Sinorhizobium fredii: one gene and its partner. The main gene of each other region encodes a partner of the protein of the gene in region 2 in a complex. Links are inferred from orthologs where the notes say so. Each region holds a gene or a part of one and is shown on either strand. Other genes may lie near its edges.

Region 1 (3,280 bases), 2.7 Mb from region 2 along the record:
AACCGCAGCGCGTTGTCGTTGCGGTCCTTGTAGTTGATGCCGACGACGGTCAACCGGGGGTCCTTCGAAAGTTCGAGGATGACCGGATGTTCCTGGCGGCAGGGCACGCACCAAGAGGCCCAGACGTTGACGAGCGTCAGTCTGCCCTTGACGGCCGTATCGGTGAGCGCCGGCATCGGCTGGCCTGAGGGCGTCACGGCGCCTTGGAGCGGCGGCAGATCGAGCTTCGGCGCCTTGGTGCCGATGAGCGCCGAGGGAATTTCGCTGATGTCGCGGCCGGAATTCAACTGGCTCCAGAAGATCAGCGCCAGCGCCGCGAAGATCAGAAGCGGAAGCGCCGCCAGCAAATAGCGCAAGGGGCCGGGCCTGCGCTCGTCCGGCTGCGGCGCCTGCGTGCTCGTCATCGAGCTTCTCCGGCTGGAGCTTCCGCCGAACGGCGGCGGATGCCGGCGGCCTCGAGTGCCCTCAATTCTCGTTGCCGGGCACGGCCGTCGCCGACAACCCAGACGACGAGGCCCGCAACGACCGCGAAGGCGGCGGCATAGCTGGCAAAGACATAGGCTGCATGGCTCATCATGGCACCAAGTTCTCCCGGCCGGCATTGCGGGCCGCCTGGCGCCGGAGCGACGTCACCCGGCGGCGCCAGATCTCGTTGCGCATTGCGGCGATGTGCAGCGTGAAGAACAGGAGCGTGAAGCCGACCGCCATGATTATGAGCGGCCACAGGAATTCCGGATCGATGGTGGGGCCGTCGAGGCGCATGACGCTTGCCGGCTGATGCAGCGTGTTCCACCATTCGACGGAGAATTTTATGATCGGGATATTGACGAAACCGACGAGCACCAGCACGGCCGAGACGCGGGCCGAACGGGCCGGATCGTCCATGGCCCGGTTCAGCGCCATCAGTCCGAGATACATAAGGAAGAGCAGGAAGACCGAGGTCAGCCGTGCATCCCAAACCCACCAGGTGCCCCACATCGGCTTGCCCCAGAGCGAGCCGGTGACGAGCGCCAGGAAGGTGAAGCAGGCGCCGATCGGTGCGGCCGCCTTGGCCGAGACATCCGCCAGCGGATGGCGCCAGACGAGCGTGCCGAGTGCGGATATCGCCATCAGCGTGTAGCACATCATCGACAGCCAGGCGGAAGGCACGTGCACATACATGATGCGCACCGTCTCGCCCTGCTGGTAATCGCCCTCGGTGGTGAAGGAGAGCCAGAGCCCGGCGGCGAAGGCGAGCACCGTAAGTGCGGCAAACCATGGCAGTACGCGATCGGCGAGCGCCAGGAACCGGGTCGGGTTGGCGAGATCGCTGAATTTGCGGATGGCCAGGCTGTTATCGCTCATGACGGCTGTTTAACGCGGAAGCACCTTCTCCGCAATTGACCCTGGTCAATCACGATTGCGTCAGTCGGCCGAATGCCGCAGCGCCGCGGCCGCCGCAACCGGTCCGATGACCGCGAAGAACAGGGTTATCGCCATCAATATCATGAAAGGCGGCAGGAAGGGGGCGGGATCTTCGACCGCGGCATAGACGGCGCTCACCCCGAAGATCAGCACGGGAATGGCGAGCGGCAGCACGAGGATCGAGACGAGCAGCCCGCCGCGCGGCAGGGCGACAGCGACGGCCGCGCCGACCGCCCCGATGAAGGTGATCGCCGGCGTCCCTGCAAGGAGAGTAAGCATTGTCGCGCCGATGGCGAACTCGTCCATGTTCATGAACAGGGCGAGAAAGGGCGAGGCGACGACCAGCGGGAGTCCGGTGGCGGCCCAATGGGCGGCGCATTTGACGAAAACCGTGAGGATGAGCGGCGTCTCGTGCATCAGCATGAGATCGAGCGAGCCGTCTTCGCGCTCCGCCTGGAAAAGCCGGTCCAGGCCGAGAAGCGAGGCGAGCAGCGCGCCAATCCAGAGGATCGCCGGGCCGATGCGGGAAAGCAGATTGAGATCCGGCCCGACGCCGAAGGGGATCACCGACACGACGGTCATGAAGAAGAGCACGCCGATCATCGCGCCGCCGCCGGCGCGCACCGAAAGCTTCAGGTCCCGGAAGAAAAGAGACATCAATGCGAAAACCCCGTCATCTGCAAGGTCTTCGACTGCCCGATCCCCAGCGCCTGGTGGGTGGCGGCGATGACGATGCCGCCACGCTCGAGATGGCTCGTGACCAGCCCGGCAAAGAGCCTGTCTGCGCCGGCATCGAGTGCGGCGGTCGGTTCGTCGAGAATCCAGATCGGTCGATAGGCGACGAGCAGCTTCGCCATCGCCATCCGCCGCTGCTGCCCGGCGGAAAGATAGCCGAAGGGCAGATGGGTAATGTCGGCGAGGCCGACGGCGGCTGCCGCCGCGGCAAGATCGAGGCCGGAGCCGCCCGGCGAATTGCCGAGAAAACGCTGCCAGAAGGAAAGATTTTCCTCGACCGTCAATTCCCGCTTCATCGCATTGCGGTGGCCGAGATAGTGGCTGAGCTCGTGCGGATGCTCGAAACCGGCAGGTCCGTCCTTGAGCGATATTCTCCCCGTTTCGGCACGAAGAAGACCCGCAAGAACGCGCAGCAGGGTCGACTTTCCAGAGCCGTTCGGCCCCGTCACCACGAGCGCCTCCGCGGCTGCAAGCGAAAAGGAAATATAGTTGAAAATCAAGTCTTCGCCTCGCCTCGCACTCAAACCCTCAACCAGCAGGCGCATCGATCTTAAGCTTTCCTTGACGCTCTTTTTTGCAGAGCAAAAAAAGTTCCGATTGGACCTTGGTTGGTCTGGCACGAATTGGAGAAATTATCTATAAGGCGGCCAACACGCCAGCGGTCGGCGTGAATTTCATCCAAGCGCCGAACATGGAATGACATTCCACGTACGGACAGCGGAAATGGCCGCACCCGCATCCCATTTCGCGCTTCACAGGCGCTCGGGCGTTCGTACGTCAGCTTTTGGCGATCAGACGGAACGGGGTATTTCCAGTGTCCAAATCCCTAGACAGCTTTAATTGTCGCTCCACGCTCACGGTCAACGGCGTGGATTATGTCTATTACAGCCTGCCGAAAGCGGAAGCGAACGGCCTCGCCGGTGTCTCCAAGCTTCCCTATTCGATGAAGGTGCTGCTGGAAAACCTGCTGCGCAACGAGGACGACCGCTCGGTCACCAAGAAGGACATTGAAAACGTCGCCGCATGGCTCAGCGACAAGGGCACTGCGGAAAACGAAATCGCCTACCGTCCGGCGCGCGTGCTGATGCAGGACTTCACCGGCGTCCCGGCCGTCGTCGACCTCGCGGCGATGCGCGACGCC
Region 2 (3,307 bases):
CCGAGGCCGATATGGGCAAGCGCCGTGCCATAGGCCGAGCGCGGCAGGCCAAGGAACCGCCGCAAGGCCACGCGGCCCGCCACCATGCCCAGGCCCGAGCGAAGCGCGACATCGGTGATCGAACCGATAATCAGGTAGACCCCAAGCCCGATGCCGAGGACGGCGAGAACGGGACCGCCATTCCTGGCATAGTAGACCGCGGCGGCGAAGAGCAGGCCGGCGCCGACGGCGGCGAAGAGCCGCTGGGCGGCGGCCAAGAGGTCGCCGCGTTTCCAGGCAAGCAGCGGCCCGAAGGGAACCGCAAACAGCAAGGGGAGCATCAACAGGCCGAAGGTCATGTTGAAGAACGGCGCGCCGACCGAAATCTTGTCGCCGGTGAGCGCCTCGAGCACCAGCGGATAGAGCGTGCCGGTGAGAACCGTTGCCGTCGCCGTCGTCAAGATCAGATTGTTGAGGACGAGCGCGCCTTCGCGCGAGATCGGCGCAAACAGTCCGCCGGACTTGAGGTGGGAGGCCCGGAAGGCGAAGAGCGACAGGGCGCCGCCGATGAAGACGATGAGGATCACCAGGATGAAGACGCCGCGCGTCGGATCGGTAGCGAAGGCGTGAACCGAGGTCAGCACGCCCGAGCGCACCAGGAACGTGCCGAGCAGCGACAGCGAGAAGGTGAGGATCGCTAGGAGCACGGTCCAGATCTTCAGCGCCTCACGCTTTTCCATGACCAGCGCCGAGTGCAGGAGCGCCGTTCCGGCCAGCCAAGGCATGAAGGAAGCGTTCTCGACCGGATCCCAGAACCACCAGCCGCCCCAGCCGAGTTCGTAATAGGCCCAGTAGGAGCCCATGGCGATGCCCGCGGTCAGGAACGTCCAGGCGGTCAGCGCCCAAGGCCTGACCCAGCGCGCCCAGGCGGCATCGATCCGCCCCTCGATCAGCGCTGCGATCGCGAAGGAAAAGCAGACGGAAAAGCCGACATAGCCGAGATAGAGCAAGGGCGGATGAATGGCGAGGCCGATGTCCTGCAGCACCGGATTCAAGTCCCGGCCTTCCCCCGGAGCCGGGACGAGGCGGGCGAAGGGATTGGACGTCAGCAGGATGAAGAGCGTGAAGGCGGCGGCGATCCAGGCCTGGACCGCCAACACATTCGCCTTCAGACTTTCGGGCAGGTTGCGGCCGAAGCTTGCCACCAGGGCGGAAAAGAAGACGAGGATCAGCAGCCAGAGGAGCATGGAGCCCTCGTGATTGCCCCAGACGCCGGAGATCTTGTAGATCAGGGGCTTCATCGAATGCGAGTTTTCCCAGACGTTCCTGACGGAGAAGTCGGAGGTCACATAGGCTAAGGTCAGCACCGCAAAGGAGAAGGCGACGAGCAGGAAGGAGACGATGGCGGCACTGCCCGCGAGGTCGACCAGGGCCCGATCGCCGCGCCGCACGCCGAGGAGCGGCAGCACCGACTGGATGAGCGCGGTCGCGAGCGCCAGCACCAGCGCATAATGTCCGAGCTCGATGATCATTGAATGTTTTCCTTCCCGCCGAGCGTGACGCCCTGAGCCTTCAGGCGGTCGGCCACGTCCTTCGGCATGTAGGTCTCGTCATGCTTGGCAAGCACCGTATCGGCAACGAAAACTGAACTTCCAGCGGCGAAGCTCCCCTCCGCCACGACACCCTGGCCCTCGCGAAAGAGGTCCGGAAGTATGCCTGTGTAGGTCACCGGCACCGTCGCGAGCGTGTCGGTGACGCTGAAGGTGACGGTCTTGCCGTCGCCGCGCTTGACCGAGCCCGCTTCCACCAGCCCGCCGAGGCGGATGCGCGTGCCCGGCGCGAGATCCGCCTTGGCAAGGTCGCCGGGGACATAGAAATAAGCCACGGCCTGGCTGAAGGCGAACATGACCAGAAGGACGGCGGCCGTCAGGAAGCCGACCCCGCCGCCGATGATCGCCAGGCGTTTCTGCTTACGCGTCATTCTTTCGCTCCGCCGCCATCGATGCCGAGTTCGCGCCCGAGAGCCAGCAATTGCTGGCCCTCATCGCCGCTGGCCGGAAAGGCCTGCAAGCCGTCGCGTAGAGCATTCTCGGCCTTATCTCTTTGATCGAGGACAACATAGGCCCGGATCAGCCGCATCCAGCCCTCGAAGTTGTCCGGGTCTTCCTTCAGCCGGCCGGCGAGACCGTCGACCATGCCGCGGATCATCTCCTGACGATCGCCGGCGCTCATTCCCTCGGCGGCGGCGATATCCTCGGAGGTCGGGTTTCCCGGCGCTGCACCGCCGGCAACGGGCGTGTCGGCGGAGAGCTCGGCGATATGCTGGTTGACGAGCGGCAACCACGGCGCCCCCGCGGGCGACGTGTCGGCAAGCTTGCGGAAGGCCGCGAGCGCGTCGCCGCGCCTTCCCTCCTGCTTGAGGCCGAGGGCGAGATAGAATTCCGAGCGCGGATCATTGGCATCGAGAGCCAGCGCCTTCTTCAGGGCATCCTGCGCCGCTGCCGTCACAAGGCCGCCGGACTGCACGATGAGGGCCTCTGCATAGCCGCCAAACCTGGCTGCCGTCGGCCCGAGCAGGCGGAGGGCGCGGTCATAGGCGGCAACCGCGTCGTCGACGCGGCCGTTGCGCATGTAGATCGGCGCAAGCAGGTCCCACCCTGCCCCGTCGTCCGGGTTGAGGGCCAGGTGATTTTCCGCCTTGGCGATCAGGATGTTGACGTCTTCACCGGGATTGGCGAGCCGCGCCGCAAGCGGCTGCGCCGGCACGCCGGGATTGCCCGTCGTTAAGTAAAGACAGAGCCCGACGGTCGGCAGACAGAGGAGGATGAACACCTGCGCCAGGCGTTTCGAGCCAAGCCGCCTGGACGCCGCAGTGGAGGTGTCGGCGGCGTGGGCGGCGATCAGGCGGCGGCCGATTTCGGCCCTGGCGAGTTCCGCGTCTTCGTCGCTGATCAGCCCGGCCTCACGGTCCCGCGTCAGTTCCTCGAGTTGGTCGCGGTAGACCTCGATGTCATGGCTGTGAGGAGACGGGAGGGGCGGCGCCGCCCGCATCAGCGGGAGGACAAGTGCGACAGCTACAGCCGCCGTCAAGATGGCGACGAGGATCCAGAACAACATGGATGCGAAATACTATGAGGCTCCCGGCTTTCCAACTCGAAAACCGAGAATGACGGAGATTTGAGGCGTTTCGCCGCAAGCCGTGCCGGTCCTGCAAGGCAGTCCGCCTACGGGCAACGCGCCGCGTCCGGCTCAGGTCAGCGGCGACCAGGTGCCATTGCTGTTGCGGCATGCAGCACCACGGGCCGTCGAGGACTGACCCTTCACGACC

The links.
Region 1: the proteins of ccmE (region 2) and ccmB are in contact, whole or in part, in a solved structure (PDB 8CE8), measured with the Escherichia coli proteins. The link is inferred for Sinorhizobium fredii from one-to-one orthologs.

Annotation. Positions count from the first base shown.
Region 1 is NZ_CP024307.1:3,828,878-3,832,157, reverse strand. Bases 235-3,202 are described here. They hold ccmB (heme exporter protein CcmB), read right to left. Parts: upstream 2,065-3,202; coding sequence 1,405-2,064; downstream 235-1,404. Other genes in these bases: acnA (aconitate hydratase AcnA), read left to right, coding at 2,954-3,202; ccmA (heme ABC exporter ATP-binding protein CcmA), read right to left, coding at 2,061-2,684; NXT3_RS18825 (heme ABC transporter permease), read right to left, coding at 574-1,344; ccmD (heme exporter protein CcmD), read right to left, coding at 401-577; NXT3_RS18835 (DsbE family thiol:disulfide interchange protein), read right to left, coding at 235-404. Also shown: more of NXT3_RS18835, read right to left, coding at 1-234; more of acnA, read left to right, coding at 3,203-3,280. UniProt on the Escherichia coli protein: Required for the export of heme to the periplasm for the biogenesis of c-type cytochromes.
Region 2 is NZ_CP024307.1:1,094,238-1,097,544, reverse strand. Bases 235-3,229 are described here. They hold ccmE (cytochrome c maturation protein CcmE), read right to left. Parts: upstream 1,961-3,229; coding sequence 1,508-1,960; downstream 235-1,507. Other genes in these bases: NXT3_RS05290 (RT0821/Lpp0805 family surface protein), read right to left, coding at 3,229-3,229; ccmI (c-type cytochrome biogenesis protein CcmI), read right to left, coding at 1,957-3,096; NXT3_RS05305 (heme lyase CcmF/NrfE family subunit), read right to left, coding at 235-1,511. Also shown: more of NXT3_RS05305, read right to left, coding at 1-234; more of NXT3_RS05290, read right to left, coding at 3,230-3,307. UniProt on the Escherichia coli protein: Heme chaperone required for the biogenesis of c-type cytochromes. Transiently binds heme delivered by CcmC and transfers the heme to apo-cytochromes in a process facilitated by CcmF and CcmH.